2 regions of the Metabacillus sp. 84 genome follow, and region 1 is predicted to be linked to the other one. Evidence: riboswitches for the same ligand, from Rfam matches in the RefSeq annotation. Region 1 holds a riboswitch; the other holds the start of a gene.
What was found. Region 1 has a riboswitch for lysine ahead of ACQCV8_RS01200 (amino acid permease). Riboswitches for the same ligand answer to the same signal wherever they lie in the genome.
Positions count from the first base shown of each region.

Region 1 (8,375 bases):
CTATGGGAGAGTAACCATGAAAAGAACAGGGGAGAGAGTCCGGCTTAGGGAATTGGAAGAAAAGGATGCGGAGCAGCTGTACCCGATTTGGTCTGATCCGGAAGTGGTCCGTTATTTAAATATGCAGGCAGCAGGCACGATAACCGAAGTCAGATCCATGATCTATATTCTTCGGTCACTCTCGGGAAAGAGGAAAGCATTCCGGTGGTCAATTCTTGATCAGAATACGAACGAATTGCTCGGAACATGCGGATTTAACGAGTGGGATGAGGAAAATTCCAGAGGTGAAATTGGCTATGAGCTCGGCATGCCTTATTGGGGCCAGGGTTACATGGCAGAGGCGCTTCAATTGTTGTTTGATCTTTCCTTTAGAGAGATGGGGGCAAACAGGATTGAAGCAAAAGTCGTGCCCGATAATCTAAGTTCGATCGGTCTTCTCAAAAAGCTGAACTTCCGGTACGAAGGAAGGCTGAGGAAATACGAATGGATGAATGGGAAATTTCAGGACGTTGAGCTTTTTTCTTTGCTCAAAGAAGAAATGAGGGATTAAGCGGCAGGTTCATGGGGGAATGAATGAGGGGAGGGATCAATAATCATGCAAACAAGAATTGAGAAGGATACAATGGGGGAAATTGAGGTTCCGGCAGATAAAATGTGGGGAGCCCAGACACAGAGGAGCAAGGAGAACTTTAAAATCGGTACCGAAAAAATGCCGCTGGAAGTTATTTATGCATTTACCGTTTTAAAACGAAGTGCGGCTGTTTCCAATGAAAAATTAGGAAAGCTTACGGCAGCAAAAGCAGAAGCGATTGTCCAGGCATGTGATGAAATTCTTGATGGGAAGTGGGACGAGCAGTTTCCGCTGGCAGTTTGGCAAACGGGAAGCGGCACTCAAAGCAATATGAATGTAAATGAGGTTGTCGCGAGAAGGGGCAATGAGATTCTTGGTGAAGGGGAAGCCAAAATCCATGCAAATGATGATGTGAACATGAGCCAGAGCTCAAACGATACGTTTCCGACTGCGATGCACATTGCCGCTTTAAGAGCGGTAAAAGACCAGCTCCTTCCTGCTGTGGAACAGCTCCAAAAGACGCTGGAGGAAAAATCCGGTCAGTTTCAGGACATCGTGAAAATTGGCCGGACTCATTTGCAGGATGCGACTCCGATTACACTTGGCCAGGAGATCAGCGGCTGGTCCTATATGCTTGAACGATCAAAGGGAATGATAGAAGAAGGTACTTCCCACTTGCTTAACCTTGCGATAGGAGGAACAGCTGTTGGAACCGGCATCAATGCCCATCCTGAATTTGGGGATGAAGCAGCTCAGGAAATTGCCAGGTATACAGGCTTCCCATTTATTTCTTCTGCGAATAAGTTCCATGCATTAACCTCTCACGATGAAATGGTTTATGCCCATGGAGCCATTAAAGGGCTGGCTGCCGATGCAATGAAAATTGCAAACGATGTGCGCTTTTTAGCCAGCGGCCCCAGATGCGGTATTGGCGAGCTGATTATTCCTGAAAATGAACCTGGAAGCTCCATCATGCCAGGGAAAGTCAACCCGACGCAAAGCGAGGCTTTAACAATGACGGCGGTTCAGGTAATGGGGAATGATGCAGCAATAGGCTTTGCAGCAAGCCAGGGGAACTTTGAATTAAATGTATATAAGCCGGTCATTTTGTATAACTTCCTTCAATCCGTCCGACTGCTTTCAGATGCCCTTCTTTCCTTTAATGAGCACTGTGCCAAAGGGATCCAGCCGAATCATGAGGTGATCGGCAAATACCTTAAAGAATCTCTCATGCTCGTTACGGCATTAAATCCGCACATCGGATATGAAAATGCAGCAAAAATTGCGAAGCATGCCCATAAAGAAGGTCTGACGTTAAAAGAATCGGCTTTGCAGCTTAATCTTCTTACTGAAAAGCAATTTGATGAATATGTCATTCCAGAGCAAATGACTAAACCGAAATAATGACCGTCTCTTATAGGGTGCTGTTTCTCAGAAGCAGCGCCCTTTTCCCATAAGCTTTCATACTCCGCTTCCATGCAATTTCCAGATTATAACTCAGGGTAAACCCTTTTTTCAGCAAATAATAAAATCACCCGGCAAGGATAAAAAACACAGGCGGATTTCGAACCATGTGAAAAAGATAAATGAAGGAGTTTCAACCTTATGAATTTACATCAGCTGCTTTTATCTTCATCCATCCGTCCCGAGCCTGAATTGGAAAATCTTAAATCCATTGAAATAAAAGGGATTACGTCCGATTCAAGATGCGTGAAGGCGGGAGATTTTTTTATTGCCATTTCGGGTCATGACCAGGATGGACACCAATATATCAACGCTGCGATTGAAGCAGGGGCTGTGGCTGTCGCTGGAGAAAAAGCACTTAATAACCTTCCTGTTCCCTATGTTCACCTGAACGACAGCAGAAAGCAGATGGCGGAAATGGCCATCGCTTTTTACGGCAATCCTCAGCAGAAACATAAAATGATCGGAATTACCGGAACGAACGGGAAAACCACGACTGCTTATATGATAAAACATATAGTAGAATCAGCGGGATATTCCTGCGCCCTTTTTGGTTCAATCGCCAATTACATAAATGGAAAATGGTACAGAGCCTCCAATACAACTCCGGACAGCCTCGAGCTTCAGAAATTGCTTCATCTGAGCAGGGATGAGTTTGCAGTGATGGAGGTTTCATCACATGGCATCAGCCAGCATCGCGTGGAAGGCCTTCAATTTGATTACGCGCTGTTTACGAACCTCGACCGGGATCATCTCGATTACCATGATACGATGGAGGAATATTTTCAAGTGAAGTCCCGGCTATTCGCCCAGATGTCCCCTGCAGGGAAGGCGATTGTTAATACGGATACACCGTGGGGAAGGAAGCTTACAGAAAATATAAAGGCAGAAGGACATGATGTTCTGACATTCGGGGAAGGCCTTGAAAATGACCTTAGTTTATCAGAATGGAAGGCAAATACGCTACCGTCTGCCATTTTTAAAGAAACTGAAAATAGAGGTCATTTTATCCAGCTTGCGATTCCAGGTCTTCATAACGTGTTTAATGCAGGACTGGCTTTTCTGGCAGCTCAACAAATCGGGATCGAATCGCGAGTGATTCAAGAGGCGCTGTTAAGCTTTTCCGGAGTTCCCGGCAGGAATGAGATGTATGTGCAGAAGGGCGAGCCTACCTGCATGGTCGATTATGCCCATACTCCTGACGCGCTGTATCATTGTCTGAAAACTGCAAGAGAATGCGGGGCAGAAAATGTTTATCACATTTTTGGCTTCAGGGGAGGGAGAGATGAATCAAAGCGCAGCGAAATGATTCAATTGTCCTCTGATTTGAGTGATGGATACATTCTGACACAGGATGATGCCAACGGTGTACCCGAGCATGAATTAATGGATGAATTAATCAGGCTTCAGGAAACATTCGGCAGTGAGAAGGGATCTCTTATTCCTGACCGTACTATGGCTATCAAGCATATGTTTAAGATTGCAAAACCAAAGGACTGGATTGTCGTTACGGGTAAGGGGGACGAGCCCTATCAGCAGCAATTTGAGCTGCCTGCAGCAACAGATGGAGAAACGATCCGGTATCTTCAAAAAAAACTGATTCAGAAATGAAAAAAAGGAACCCGGGATGCTGCAGGGTTCCTTTTTTTGTTTTCATCCATGTAAGAATATGCAGCGAATTCAATTAATTTACATTGTTTTCAGATTGTGAAGTTGATATTCTAGAAAAGGACTAACTATGAACGGAACAGATAAGGAGAGTAAATCCATGAAGCAGATCCTGCACACGATGATCGCGGCTTTCACACTATTCATTATCATGCACCCGGACAAAGCAAGCGGCATTAAGGATCCTGACCTTTCGCTGAAAAGTGAAGGAGCCGTTTTAATGGATGCAAAAACTGGGCGTATTTTATACGAAAAGAATGGTCATGCTTCTATGTACCCTGCGAGTATTACAAAAATCGCAACCGCTATTTATGCAATTGAAAACGGGGATTTGGATGAAATCGTAACAGTAAGTGAAAAGGCCAGGAATGCAGAAGGGACTAAAGTTTTTCTGGAAGAAGGAGAGCAGGTTCCTCTTAAACGGCTGATTCAGGGAATGCTGATTAACTCCGGAAATGATGCGGCAATTGCTATAGCTGAACATATGAGCGGAAATGTCGAGCAGTTTTCGAAGGATTTGAATGAATATTTACTAAAAGACGTTGGGGTTGAGCAAACGAACTTTGTAAATCCAAGCGGTCTGTTTGATCCGGACCATCGGACAACTGCAGCGGATATGGGCAAAATAACAAAGTATGCCATAAAGAATGAGCAATTTGCAGAAATTTTTGGAACAAAATCTATGGAATGGGAAGGGGAGACCTGGCAAACGACTCTTTTAACCCACCATAAAATGCTGAAGCAGCGGCCTTATGAAGGGGTGACGGGCGGAAAGAACGGGTTCGTGTCCCAATCAGGCTTTACCCTTGTTACAGCAGCGCAAAAAAATGGGTTAAGCTTAATTGCAGTAACACTAAAGTCCCCTAATGACAGTGGTACGTATAATGATACAGAAAAATTACTTGATTATGGATTTGGACACTTTGAAACGAAAGAAATCGCGCCTGCGGCTTCGCTTGTAAATGATAAAAAAGAACCGCTTCAACTAACGGAACCTATTCCCTATACTAAAGGCAAAGATGAAAAGGTGACAACAAAGATAAATCGGCTAAATGAGCTGGTTGTACACGGCGAGGATGGGCAGGAACTGGCTTCAGCAAAACTGGAATCCGCTATTCCGGAAGGCCAGGGCATCAGTCAAAATCTGCAGGAAAATAAAGAAGAAGAGGACAAGTACTTCAGCAGTCATTTTTTCCTGGCAGCAATTGCAGCCTTCCTTTTAGTGACCTTTATTAGCGGTACTTTATATTGGCAGACGAAAAGATAGCAAAAAGTCCATTAGGGCTTTTTGTTATACAGCTCAAAAATAGCGAACAAGACAGCATAACAAGATTATAAAGAAAGACATCCTGGAATAAAAGGCTCTTAAGTCAATGATTGTAACCCTAAAGATACTTAAGATCAGTTTAAAAGAATGGTTATCATAAAGCATTATGCTGATTGCCAGCACCTGTTAATTGGAGCGGAAGGCTTACGCAAGCCTGCTGCGATCAAAAGCCGAGTTGAATAGAATTAGAAAAAGCCCGGGAATGCTTATTCAGCACTCCCGGGCTTTATTTTACAGATTTATAATGTGCCGGAATCTGAATCCGGCTGTTCATGCTTCTTCCGATTAAGAAGAGGATACACAATCAGGCCTGCAAGGAAGAGACCTATGCCGAGGAAGAATGTCTTAAGGTCTGACGTTCCGGAGATGATAACGTACACACTGTAGATCAGCGCCAGTGAAGCAATCAATCCTTCTCTTACTCTGGATCCTTTGATTTCGCTGAACGTTTCGCCGTTTAAAACGAGCTTTAAATAATAGATAGAAGAAACAAGGTATGGAATCAGATAGGCAAGTGTAGCTGAAGTTGTCAGGAACGTGTAAGCTTCACTGATTGTGCCTGAGATAACTGAAAAGATAAACAGCTGTGACATGATATTGGTAATCGTGAGGGAAACCACAGGGCTTCCTTTTTTATTGTTTTTTCCGAATGCAGCCGGGAAAATTCCAGACTTGGCTGCCTGGTAGGCGACTTCTGAGCTCATTAAAATCCAGCCCAGAGTAGAACCGAATAAGGAGATAAGGGCAAGAATGGCCATCGCTGTCCCGCCGGCGTCTCCAAGGAAAAGAGCGAGAACATCAACAAATGGCTTGTCAGACTGCATTAACTCTTCTCTTGGAATAACACCCATTGTAAGCAATGTCGTAATCATATAAATGGATAGCGCAACCAGCAATCCAAAAATCGTTGCTTTTTTTACATCTGATTGGGAGCGGGCACGCCCGGACAGGATCACAGCCGATTCGATTCCTACAAAAGCCCAGAGGGTTGAAACAGCTGCAAGCTGTACCTGCTTAAAAAGTCCTTGTGGTTCCCCGTTTGATTGGACTTCGAAGTACCATTCTCCAGTGCTTGCTCCCTGAAATGCGAACAGGGCAGCGCCAATAAAGAGCATAAAGCCGATTACCTTCGATGCGGTAGCAGCAAAATTCAGCCGGCCTGCTGCATTCAAATTGTTCACAAGAATTGTATGAGTTCCCCATAATAAGATGGTGCAAACAGCAAAAGTAATCAGCCGGCCTTGTTCGATTTCCTGAGGCCCGACAGAAAAGAGGACGGTCGTATCTTTCATGATTGGAAGAAATGCCGATAAGTAACCTGCAAAGCTTGTGATGATGGCAACATTGCTGATCCAGTTTGCTACCCAGTAGCCCCACACCATACTAAATCCTGCAGCCTTTCCGGTTTTCTCTGATTTAAACATGGCCCTTGCGTAGCTTTGAGGCCCCCCGGTTAACTCCGGCTTTCTCACCGAAAGATTTCCAAATACGAGGGCAATCATTAAGACCCCGAGGCCGGTAACCAGCCATGCAGAGGCTACTCCCATAGGACTGGCCATTTGTGCAAGTGTGCTCGGAAGCATGAAAATGCCGGATCCGACCATATTTCCGATTACAAAAGCAGATAGCAGCCAAAAGCCCCATTTTTTTTGTTCCATTGTAAATCCTCCTTATATGATTTGCTGCTTAAAGGAAGATGGAGGACGTTATGCACATAAATAAAAACGCATGGAGCAATCCATGCGTTTCCTATACATAGTCGCCTCAACCTATCTCCTGATAGCGCTCCGCGATGAATACTGCGGCAGTCCTGTATTTATTAAATACAGGCCCAGCAAGGACTGATGATTGGTATCAGCTTGCTTCGGCACCTTTTCCTTTCAACAGACATCAACAGCCCCAACGGCTTCAGCCCGGTTACTAATAATTGGTGCAACCTCTACCTCACCGAGATATGGAGTGAGGATTTTTCTTATTGAATTATGATACTTGAAAATGATAAATGATTTCATAAGAATCGTCAATGGAAACATCAGATTACCTTAACCTTCCACCTGCGAATCCGTCAGAAAATTATAAGTATTCTCTTGGTTTTTCCCAGTAAATCACCTATAATTTAATCAAGACTGACAAACTGTAACACAAAGGGGATTAGAATATGGGCAGTTTGGGATTTGGAGAAATCTTATTGATACTAGTGGTGGCACTGCTGCTGTTTGGACCAAAAAAGCTTCCGGAGCTTGGGAAAGCAGCAGGAAGAACGCTCCGGGAATTCAAAAATGCTACCCGCGGGATGATGGACGAGGATGAAGAAAAAGCAAAAAAGACAGATGAAAATCGTATCTAATAGATAGAAAATGAACCGGCATAAGGCAGCCGGTTCATTTTTTAATTGGCTATGTTAAAGCATGGGGCTGATTACTAAAACCTGTTGACTGAAAAGAAGGGCGTGAGCCTTTACGTTTGAGAGCGGCAGGATAGGGCAGATCCCGCTGCCGCATAGCGGCAAGGAGGCTTACCGCCCGCCCAAAGATAAACGAACGCCTGCTGGCTGTAATCAAAAGCTAAATTAACAGAGCCTTTTATTTAGATTGGATATCCGTATGGATAAGCTTTAAACGGGCTAACCATTTGACGGTGGGGGTTCTTCGCAGTCACACTAGTCCACCGGCAGGTCCAATTTGATTATTTACTCCATTGGCTGTGCAGAATCGGTTACTTCTTCAGGGACTTCCAGGTCATTCAGTTCATTGTACTTGCTGAACGTGCCATCGACTTTCTGATCGAGGGCAATGGTTTGGCCTTCAACATCTACTGTCATTGACATCATGACAGTTGTAGTATTCTGCAAGAAGGTCTCTTTATCAATTGAATAAGAGAGCTTTAAATCAGTTAATTCTGCAGATGCACCGTCTACGCCAAGAGAAGAAGTAATTTGATTAACCATATCTCCATAAAGATTTAGGAATTCTTCCTTCGGTTCATCAATAGAAATGATGTATTCACTGTCTTCTTCTTTGACCTTAATATCTCCTGCAACTTCTTGTAATCCTTCCAAATCAGCCGCCGGGTTTGATTGAGCTTCAGATCGTACCATTGGGTTATTAGGATCTGTGGCCATTACGGCCCACTCTCCGCCATTTTGAGATACATAAGAGTTGTCTTTGGTTACATATGATTCAAAAGAAAATTCAGACCCGTCTGCTGCAGATTTCGTTGTATTTACAGTGTGGATCAGCATTGGATCCATATTTTGCTCTATTTGCATAGAGGCATCCGTTTTGATTTCTTGCTGTCCATCATCAACAGTCTGGTCCACTGTCATTTCACTGGAGAAGCTCTTCA
Region 1 covers NZ_JBNILN010000001.1:219,908-228,282, reverse strand. Annotated here, with positions in the region: gene ACQCV8_RS01220 (GNAT family N-acetyltransferase) at 17-550, shown strand; gene fumC (class II fumarate hydratase) at 596-1,975, shown strand; gene ACQCV8_RS01210 (UDP-N-acetylmuramoyl-L-alanyl-D-glutamate--2,6-diaminopimelate ligase) at 2,177-3,646, shown strand; gene ACQCV8_RS01205 (D-alanyl-D-alanine carboxypeptidase family protein) at 3,804-4,970, shown strand; gene ACQCV8_RS01200 (amino acid permease) at 5,270-6,688, opposite strand; lysine riboswitch at 6,803-6,980, opposite strand; gene ACQCV8_RS01195 (twin-arginine translocase TatA/TatE family subunit) at 7,189-7,377, shown strand; gene ACQCV8_RS01190 (DUF6612 family protein) at 7,720-8,375, opposite strand, start outside.

Region 2 (8,375 bases), on a different contig from region 1:
TAGGAAAAATTTTAAGAAGGACGCTTGTTGAGGAAGAAAAGGAAAAACTAAAGAACGCAAATTAAGGAACGTTCGAGGGGAATTTCTCTTTGAAGAAATTTCCCTTGCCCCATCATAATGCTTGACACTTCCTGAAGGATTTACTATTATGGAAATATGAATGATGATTCATTCATTTTCGAAAAGGAAGGTAGTCCATTGAAACAAAACAAACCGAAATATAAACAGATTATTGACGCGGCAGTGATTGTGATTGCTGAAAACGGCTATCATCAAGCCCAGGTTTCCAAAATCGCAAAGCAAGCCGGTGTAGCAGACGGGACCATTTATTTATACTTTAAAAACAAAGAGGATATTCTGGTTTCTCTATTTAAAGAAAAAATGGGCCTCTTCATCGAAAAGATTCAAGGGGAAACGTCAGGGAAATCCAGAGCGGCTGATAAGCTGTACGTCCTGATTGAAAAGCATTTTTCGCTCCTTTCAGAAGATCACCATCTGGCGATCGTTACCCAGCTGGAGCTCAGACAGTCAAACAAGGATCTCAGATTAAGAATCAATGAAGTTCTAAAAGGATACTTGAATGTTGTAGATTCCATCATTCAAACGGGGATTGAGTCCGGGGAGTTCAGGGAAGATCTCGACTTGCGGCTTGCAAGACAAATGATTTTCGGGACCATCGACGAAATCGTCACCACCTGGGTAATGAATGAAGAAAAGTATGACCTGATGGCTTTAGCCGGAAAGGTTCATCATATGATTGTCCATGGCTTTGGAAACAATCAATCTTAACCATTCAGGAGGATGTACAGTGGGATATTTATCCGTACAAAAAGAAGAATACGTCGCTATCGTGAAAATTGATAATCCTCCTGCCAATGCACGTGGTTCCTATGTTTTAGAGGAGCTGGCTGCATTTATAGAGGATGCGGAACATGACCCTTCGATCCGGGCCATTTTGCTGTATGGAGAGGGGAAATTTTTTTCCGCAGGGGCTGACATTAAAGAATTTACAAAGGTCGAGTCTGGAAAGGAATTTTCGAGGCTGGCAGCTAAAGGACAGGAACTGTTCGATAGGATTGAAAGCTTCCGCAAGCCGGTGATTGCTGCCATCCATGGAGCAGCTCTTGGAGGCGGTCTCGAGCTTGCCATGTCCTGCCATATCCGAATCGTTACTGAAAATGCAAAGCTAGGCCTTCCTGAATTGCAGCTCGGCCTTGTTCCCGGCTTTGGAGGGACTCAGCGTCTTCCGCGCTATGTTGGAGAAGCAAAGGCTCTCGAAATGATGGCTACAAGCGAGCCGATCACCGGAGCAGAAGCTGCGCAGCTTGGACTCGCCAACAAGGCAGTGCAGGATGAGATGCTGCTGCATGAAGCTAAACAGCTGGCAGGAAAAATGGCTTTAAAAAGCCCAAATACCCTCAAAGCTGTTATCGAATTGCTGAATATCCGGAAGTCTTCTTCTTACCAGGAAGGGATGGCAAGAGAAGCAGCCCTGTTTGGAGAAGTATTTGATAAGCAGGATGCTAAAGAGGGAATTCAGGCGTTTCTTGAAAAGCGCCCGCCTCAGTTCAAGGGAGAATGATTGGACGGGGGCTTTCCCCGGCCGTACAATGGAAGCGTATTCAAATAGGCGTTTTAAGCAATGAACATGCGAAACAGGGGGATGGAGAAATGAATATTTTTGTAATGATGAAACGGACTTTTGACACAGAAGAAAAAATTTCCATCAGCAACGGAAGAATCCAAGAGGATGGAGCAGAATTTATCATCAATCCGTACGACGAGTATGCGATTGAAGAAGCTATTCAGATCAGAGACGCCCAGGGCGGCGAGGTAACCGTTGTAACGATTGGCGGGGAAGAGGCTGAGAAGGAACTTCGTACAGCTTTGGCGATGGGATGCGATAAAGCTGTGCTGATCAATACGGAAGATGATCTGGAGGATGGAGATCAGTTCACTTCTGCCAAGATTCTCTCGGAATATTTAAAGGACAAAAATGCAGATTTGATTCTAGGAGGAAATGTTGCCATCGATGGAGGCTCGGGACAGGTTGGCCCCCGTCTTGCGGAGCTGCTAGATATCTCCTATGTAACAACCATTACAAAGCTTGAGATTGAGGGCAGTAAAGCAACTGTTACACGGGATGTTGAAGGTGATTCTGAGATCATCGAAACAGCTCTTCCTTTGCTCGTTACGGCACAGCAAGGATTAAATGAGCCTCGCTATCCGTCATTGCCCGGCATCATGAAGGCGAAAAAGAAGCCGCTTGATGAACTGGAGCTGGATGATTTGGACATTGAAGAGGACGATGTTGAACCAAAAACAAAAACAATTGAAATTTTTATGCCTGCGAAAAAAGAAGCTGGAAAAGTCCTTCAAGGGGAATTGGACGAGCAGGTTAAGGAGCTTGTCAGCCTGCTTAGGAACGAAGCTAAGGTCATCTGATTGGAATTCATGACAGGCAAGGGAATACGGAGAAATAGGGGGAAATGAAAATGGCAAGAAAAGTTCTAGTATTGGGAGAATCACGAGATCAGTCATTGAGAAATGTATCCTTCGAAGCGATTGCTGCCGGGAAAATTGTTGCGGAGGGCGGAGAAATTGTAGCTGTTCTTATAGGGAATCAAGTATCCGGTCTTGGGGAAGAAATGATTCAATACGGTGCGGACCGTGTCATAGCTGTAGAAAATGAGAAGCTTTCAGCTTACACACCGGATGGGTTTTCACAGGCTCTGATGACGGTCATAGAGCAGGAAAATCCGGAAGGAATGGTGTTTGGGCATACTGCCCTCGGAAAGGATCTCTCGCCTAAAATTGCAGCAAAACTAAATACGGGACTGGTTTCGGATGCGATTAACGTAGAGGAGGCTGGAGGCAATATTGTCTTTACCCGCCCTATCTACTCCGGAAAGGCATTTGAAAAAGTGATCGTAACGGATGGCATGATTTTCGCGTCAATCCGTCCGAATAATATTGCCCCGCTTGAAAAAGACGAATCCAGATCAGGTGAGGTTCAAACAGCAGCAGCCGATATTAAAGATTTGCGCACAATTGTTAAAGATGTGATCCGCAAAGCAACGGAGGGAGTAGACCTTTCTGAAGCTAAAGTGATTGTTGCGGGAGGAAGAGGCGTTAAGAGCACAGAAGGCTTTAATCCGCTTAAGGAACTGGCAGATGTTTTAGGGGGCGCTGTCGGGGCATCCCGCGGAGCTTGTGATGCAGATTATTGCGATTACTCCCTTCAAATTGGCCAGACGGGTAAAGTGGTCACGCCGGACCTTTATATTGCGTGCGGCGTATCCGGAGCCATCCAGCACTTGGCTGGAATGTCCAACTCCAAAGTCATCGTTGCCATCAACAAGGATCCAGAAGCCAATATATTTAAAGTAGCGGACTACGGCATTGTCGGGGACCTGTTTGAGGTCGTCCCCCTGCTGACCGAAGAGTTTAAAAAGCTTAAAGTTCATTCATAAGCCAGTGCAGCCCCCGCAAAAAGCCTGTTTGCGGGGGCTCTAATGTTATTTAAACCTTGTGTCAGGAAGGATCATTCACCCGATTTCAAGCGGACAGGAAAAACGGTCTGATGTCGAAGGTGTAATTGCACAAGCTTACGCATACATATGTATACCTTAAGGAAGATAAGAATTAATACAGTCCCCTTCCAGCGCGTCAAGCGATACCAGTACCGAACCGGGTTATTCCTGCTAGGATTGGGTATAATGACTTCGAGGCAAAATCTTAGCACGCCTTACAGGAAGGTGCTATACTAAGTGCATATTCTTAAAGATTTAGGAGGAATTCTACATGGCTATTTCACACGTAACGGATCAAAACTTCTCTGCTGAGACTGGAGAAGGCGTTGTTCTTGCAGATTTTTGGGCTCCATGGTGCGGACCTTGCAAAATGATTGCCCCAGTACTGGAAGAGCTTGACCAAGACATGGGTGACAAAGTGAAAATCGTTAAGCTTGATGTTGATGAAAACCAGGAAACTGCTGGTAAGTACGGCGTAATGAGCATCCCGACTCTTCTCGTTTTCAAAAATGGAGAAGTAGTGGATAAAGCGGTTGGATATCAGCCGAAAGAAGCTCTTGCTGAATTACTTAATAAACACGCTTAATTGAAATAAGGAACCAGGCTGATTTATTGGTCTGGTTTTTTTATTTTCTTGCAGGAGGGCTGCATCATGGGGAACCGCTCGTGTAGAAGATGGGCGCCATTCCCGCTGCCGTCCGTTTTTCCGACACCACCGGTATCTGATCGGAAATTGCCTCCTCGGGCCAATACTCTGCGCCTGACACTGTTTCCAGCGCTATTCTTAGTAATTTTCCTATATATATCGTACAATATAAGGCAAATGACTGGATGGAAGTGGTTATATGAAAGACAAAATCAGAGAAAAATTAGCCATTCTTCCCGATCAGCCAGGCTGCTACCTCATGAAGGACAGACAGGGGACCATTATTTATGTCGGGAAAGCCAAAGTATTAAAGAACCGTGTCCGTTCTTACTTCAGCGGCTCTCATGACGGGAAGACGCAAAGGCTTGTCAATGAAATTGAGGATTTTGAATACATTGTGACGTCCTCTAATATCGAAGCCCTTATTTTAGAAATGAATCTGATTAAAAAATACGATCCAAAATATAATGTGATGCTCAAGGATGATAAGTCCTTTCCATTTATAAAAATAACCGGTGAACGCCATCCTCGGCTGATTGTTACGCGGAAAATCAAAAAAGACCGGGGGAAATATTTCGGCCCTTACCCAAATGTCCAGGCAGCCCGTGAAACGAAAAAGCTGCTGGACCGGCTGTATCCGCTGAGGAAATGCAACACTCTGCCAGACCGCGTCTGCCTGTATTACCATATGGGGCAGTGTCTTGCCCCTTGTGTATATACAGTAACGGAAGAAACAAACCGGAAAATGGTTGAGGAGATCAGCCGGTTTTTAAACGGCGGGTACAAGGAGATTAAAAAGGATTTAACCGATAAGATGTATAAAGCTTCAGAGGCTATGGATTTTGAGCGGGCAAAGGAGTACAGGGATCAGATCGTCCATATTGAAGCGACAATGGAGAAGCAGAAGATGTCGATGACGGATTTTGTGGACCGGGATGTGTTTGCTTATGCTTTTGATAAGGGCTGGATGTGTGTACAAGTATTTTTTGTCCGGCAAGGCAAGCTGATTGAACGGGATATTTCGATGTTTCCAATCTATAATGAACCGGATGAAGAATTTCTGACATTCCTGGGCCAGTTTTATCAGCAGAGCAATCATTTCCTGCCGAAGGAAATCATGATTCCGGACAGCGCTGATCTGGAATTGGCGGAGCAGCTTCTGAATGTGCGCGCGGTCCAGCCGAAGCGCGGTGCGAAGAAGGACTTGCTGATGCTCGCTCACAAAAATGCGAAAATTGCACTCCGCGAGAAATTTTCGTTAATCGAGCGGGATGAAGAGCGGACAATTAAGGCCATCGAGAATCTCGGCGATAAGCTGGGAATCGCCGTGCCAATCCGGATCGAAGCGTTTGACAACTCAAACATTCAAGGGTCTGATCCAGTTTCCGCAATGGTTGTTTTTATCGATGGGAAACCGGCCAAAAAAGAGTACCGTAAGTATAAAATCCGGACTGTTACCGGGCCTGATGATTATGAGTCCATGAGAGAGGTGGTCCGGAGAAGGTATTCCCGTGCATTGAAAGAAAACCTTCCTCTTCCCGATCTTATCGTGATTGATGGAGGAAAGGGGCAGATTTCTGCAGCAAAAGATGTTCTTGAGAATGAGCTGTCTCTGCAAATACCAGTATCCGGCCTTGTAAAAGATGATAAGCACAGAACTTCCAATTTGATGATTGGAGACCCGCTTGAGCTTGTTCAGCTCGAACGCAGCTCACAGGAGTTCTATCTGCTGCAGCGGATTCAGGATGAGGTCCATCGCTTTGCGATCACGTTCCACAGACAGCTCCGCGGAAAAAACGCGATTCAATCCATATTGGATGAAATCCCCGGCATCGGGGAAAAGCGGAGGAAGATGCTGCTGAAGCATTTCGGCTCTGTTAAAAAAATGAAGGAAGCGACCGTTGAGCAGATTAAAGAAGCCGGTGTTCCTTATGCGGCTGCAGAGCTGATCTATGAAAAGCTAAAAGAATAGACTTGTGCTTTTCCAAATCCTCTGATAGAATACAAACTAATTTAATCAGGTCGTTTAGTTCGTTAAATGACGATAGAGGTGCGGACTTCAATAGTAGGCATAAGCAGGAAAATGGTTTTCCGTTTATGTATGCCGAAAGGGGAGCGCCGCCGAAGAGGAAAAGGTGCCATTGCTGATTCTTCTGGTTTTGCATTGAATAAATGCAGGGCTGTCAAGATTTTTATTCTTGGAGAGCTATCTCATTGTATGGGCGGAGAATTTTTTCGTTTATGCAAGCAATGGGAGGGGCATCCCATTGCTTTTTATTTTGGGCTCTTATCTGAAAGAACTTGCGATATACCATTGACCTAGAGGAGCGATAACGTGGGACTGATCGTACAAAAATTTGGAGGAACATCCGTAGGATCTGCAGATCGAATTTTGAATGTTGCAAAAAGAGTAATCCAGGAAAAAGAAAATGGCCATGACCTGGTGGTCGTCGTTTCGGCCATGGGGAAAACAACCGATCAGCTCGTATCGCTTGCGGGGGAACTTTCATCGAAGCCGGACAAAAGAGAAATGGATATGCTGCTGACTACAGGGGAACAGATCACGATTTCTTTACTAGCGATGGCTCTCCAGGCCAAGGGCTATGAAGCCGTTTCCTTGACCGGAGGCCAGGCGGGAATCTTCACTGAATCCCGGCATGGAAATGCACGCATAACCCGCATTGAAGATGACCGCATTACAGAAGAGCTGACCCGGGGGAAAATCGTTGTGGCAGCAGGTTTTCAGGGGAGAGATGAAAACGGGGAAATTACAACATTGGGCAGAGGCGGTTCAGATACAACAGCTGTTGCCCTTGCGGCGGCGCTGAAGGCAGATAAATGCGACATTTATACCGATGTGACAGGGGTCTATACGACCGATCCCCGCTATATCCAAGGAGCAAGAAAGCTTGCTGGCCTATCCTATGACGAAATGCTGGAGCTGGCGAATCTTGGTGCGGGTGTTCTTCATCCAAGAGCAGTAGAGTTTGCAAAAAATTATCAGGTTCCACTGGAAGTGCGTTCCAGTATGCAGGGCGAGCGGGGAACGCTTATTGAGGAGGAAAGTGCATTGGAAGAAAATTTAATTGTTAAAGGAATTGCATTTGAGGACCAGGTAACAAGAGTGTCCGTTTGCGGCCTGCCGAATGATTTAAGCACCCTTTCGACTATATTTACGACACTGGCGGAGCATGGGGTAAACGTGGACATCATCATTCAAAGTCTGACAGATAAAGAGAACGGCACGATTTCTTTCTCAGTAAAAACAAATGATCTGGAAGAAACGATCGATGTGCTTGAGACTCATAAGAAAAAATTAAGGTTCAAGAAAATTGAATCGGAAAAAGGCTTATCCAAAGTTTCCATTGTCGGTTCCGGCATGGTTTCCAATCCCGGGGTGGCGGCAGGGATGTTTTCGGTGCTCGCCAAGGAGGGCATTGAAGTGAAAATGGTGAGCACCTCTGAAATTAAGGTATCCACTGTAATTGAGCAGGATGATATGGTGAGGGCAGTTGAAGCGCTTCATGAAGCATTCGAGCTATCCGGCAAAAAGGCGCCGGTTTAATAAACAGAATCAAAAGACATCTTCATCCTGTTCGAAGCACGAACAAAAAAGAACCCGGGAATGCTTATTCACCAAGCATTCCCGGGCTCTTCCTTTAGGTGCACCCTTGCTTTACAGACAGCCAGGTTAAGCCGGGATCCAAAAATCATGGCTTCCGGTCAATCTGTGATCATGTCCTTTTTATCCCATTTAACGGTCAAGATTACCTTGCCGGAGCGGCGTTTTACCTGCTCGTAGGCCTCAGCCGCATGCTTCCCGATTGTCTGAACCTGCTCTGCCAGAAAACCGGCCTCCAGCTGGAAGGATGGCTCCTTTTGAGCTTGAAAGCGGGTCAGGATCAGGTCGGAGGTCAATTCAAACTCCATTTCTCCCTGTTTTCTATGTAAGAGTGTCAGTGTCCCCCATCCGGATTGAAGAAAAAAACGGGGAAGCTCTTCTGCAGTTTCCAGCGGAAAGTGCCTTGCAAGCTTTCTGCCGGCCCAGTAAAGCAAAGAAGGATACTCCTGACCAAGGATTTCGGGAAGAAGGATCTCCCGCAGCATTTCATGGCCAAAAGCAGGGACTGACAGCTCCTCATACTTTTCAGCCTCTACTTGATTACGTGTCGTTTTCATTTCATTTCCCCTCTCTC
Region 2 covers NZ_JBNILN010000002.1:306,584-314,958, forward strand. Annotated here, with positions in the region: gene ACQCV8_RS06170 (AMP-binding protein) at 1-65, shown strand, start outside; gene ACQCV8_RS06175 (TetR/AcrR family transcriptional regulator) at 199-789, shown strand; gene ACQCV8_RS06180 (enoyl-CoA hydratase) at 809-1,582, shown strand; gene ACQCV8_RS06185 (electron transfer flavoprotein subunit beta/FixA family protein) at 1,672-2,445, shown strand; gene ACQCV8_RS06190 (electron transfer flavoprotein subunit alpha/FixB family protein) at 2,496-3,473, shown strand; gene trxA (thioredoxin) at 3,805-4,119, shown strand; gene uvrC (excinuclease ABC subunit UvrC) at 4,379-6,151, shown strand; lysine riboswitch at 6,217-6,396, shown strand; gene ACQCV8_RS06205 (aspartate kinase) at 6,515-7,744, shown strand; gene ACQCV8_RS06210 (YslB family protein) at 7,903-8,358, opposite strand.
Region 2: linked by a shared signal. The riboswitch ahead of ACQCV8_RS06205 (aspartate kinase) and the one ahead of ACQCV8_RS01200 (amino acid permease) in region 1 are both predicted to bind lysine.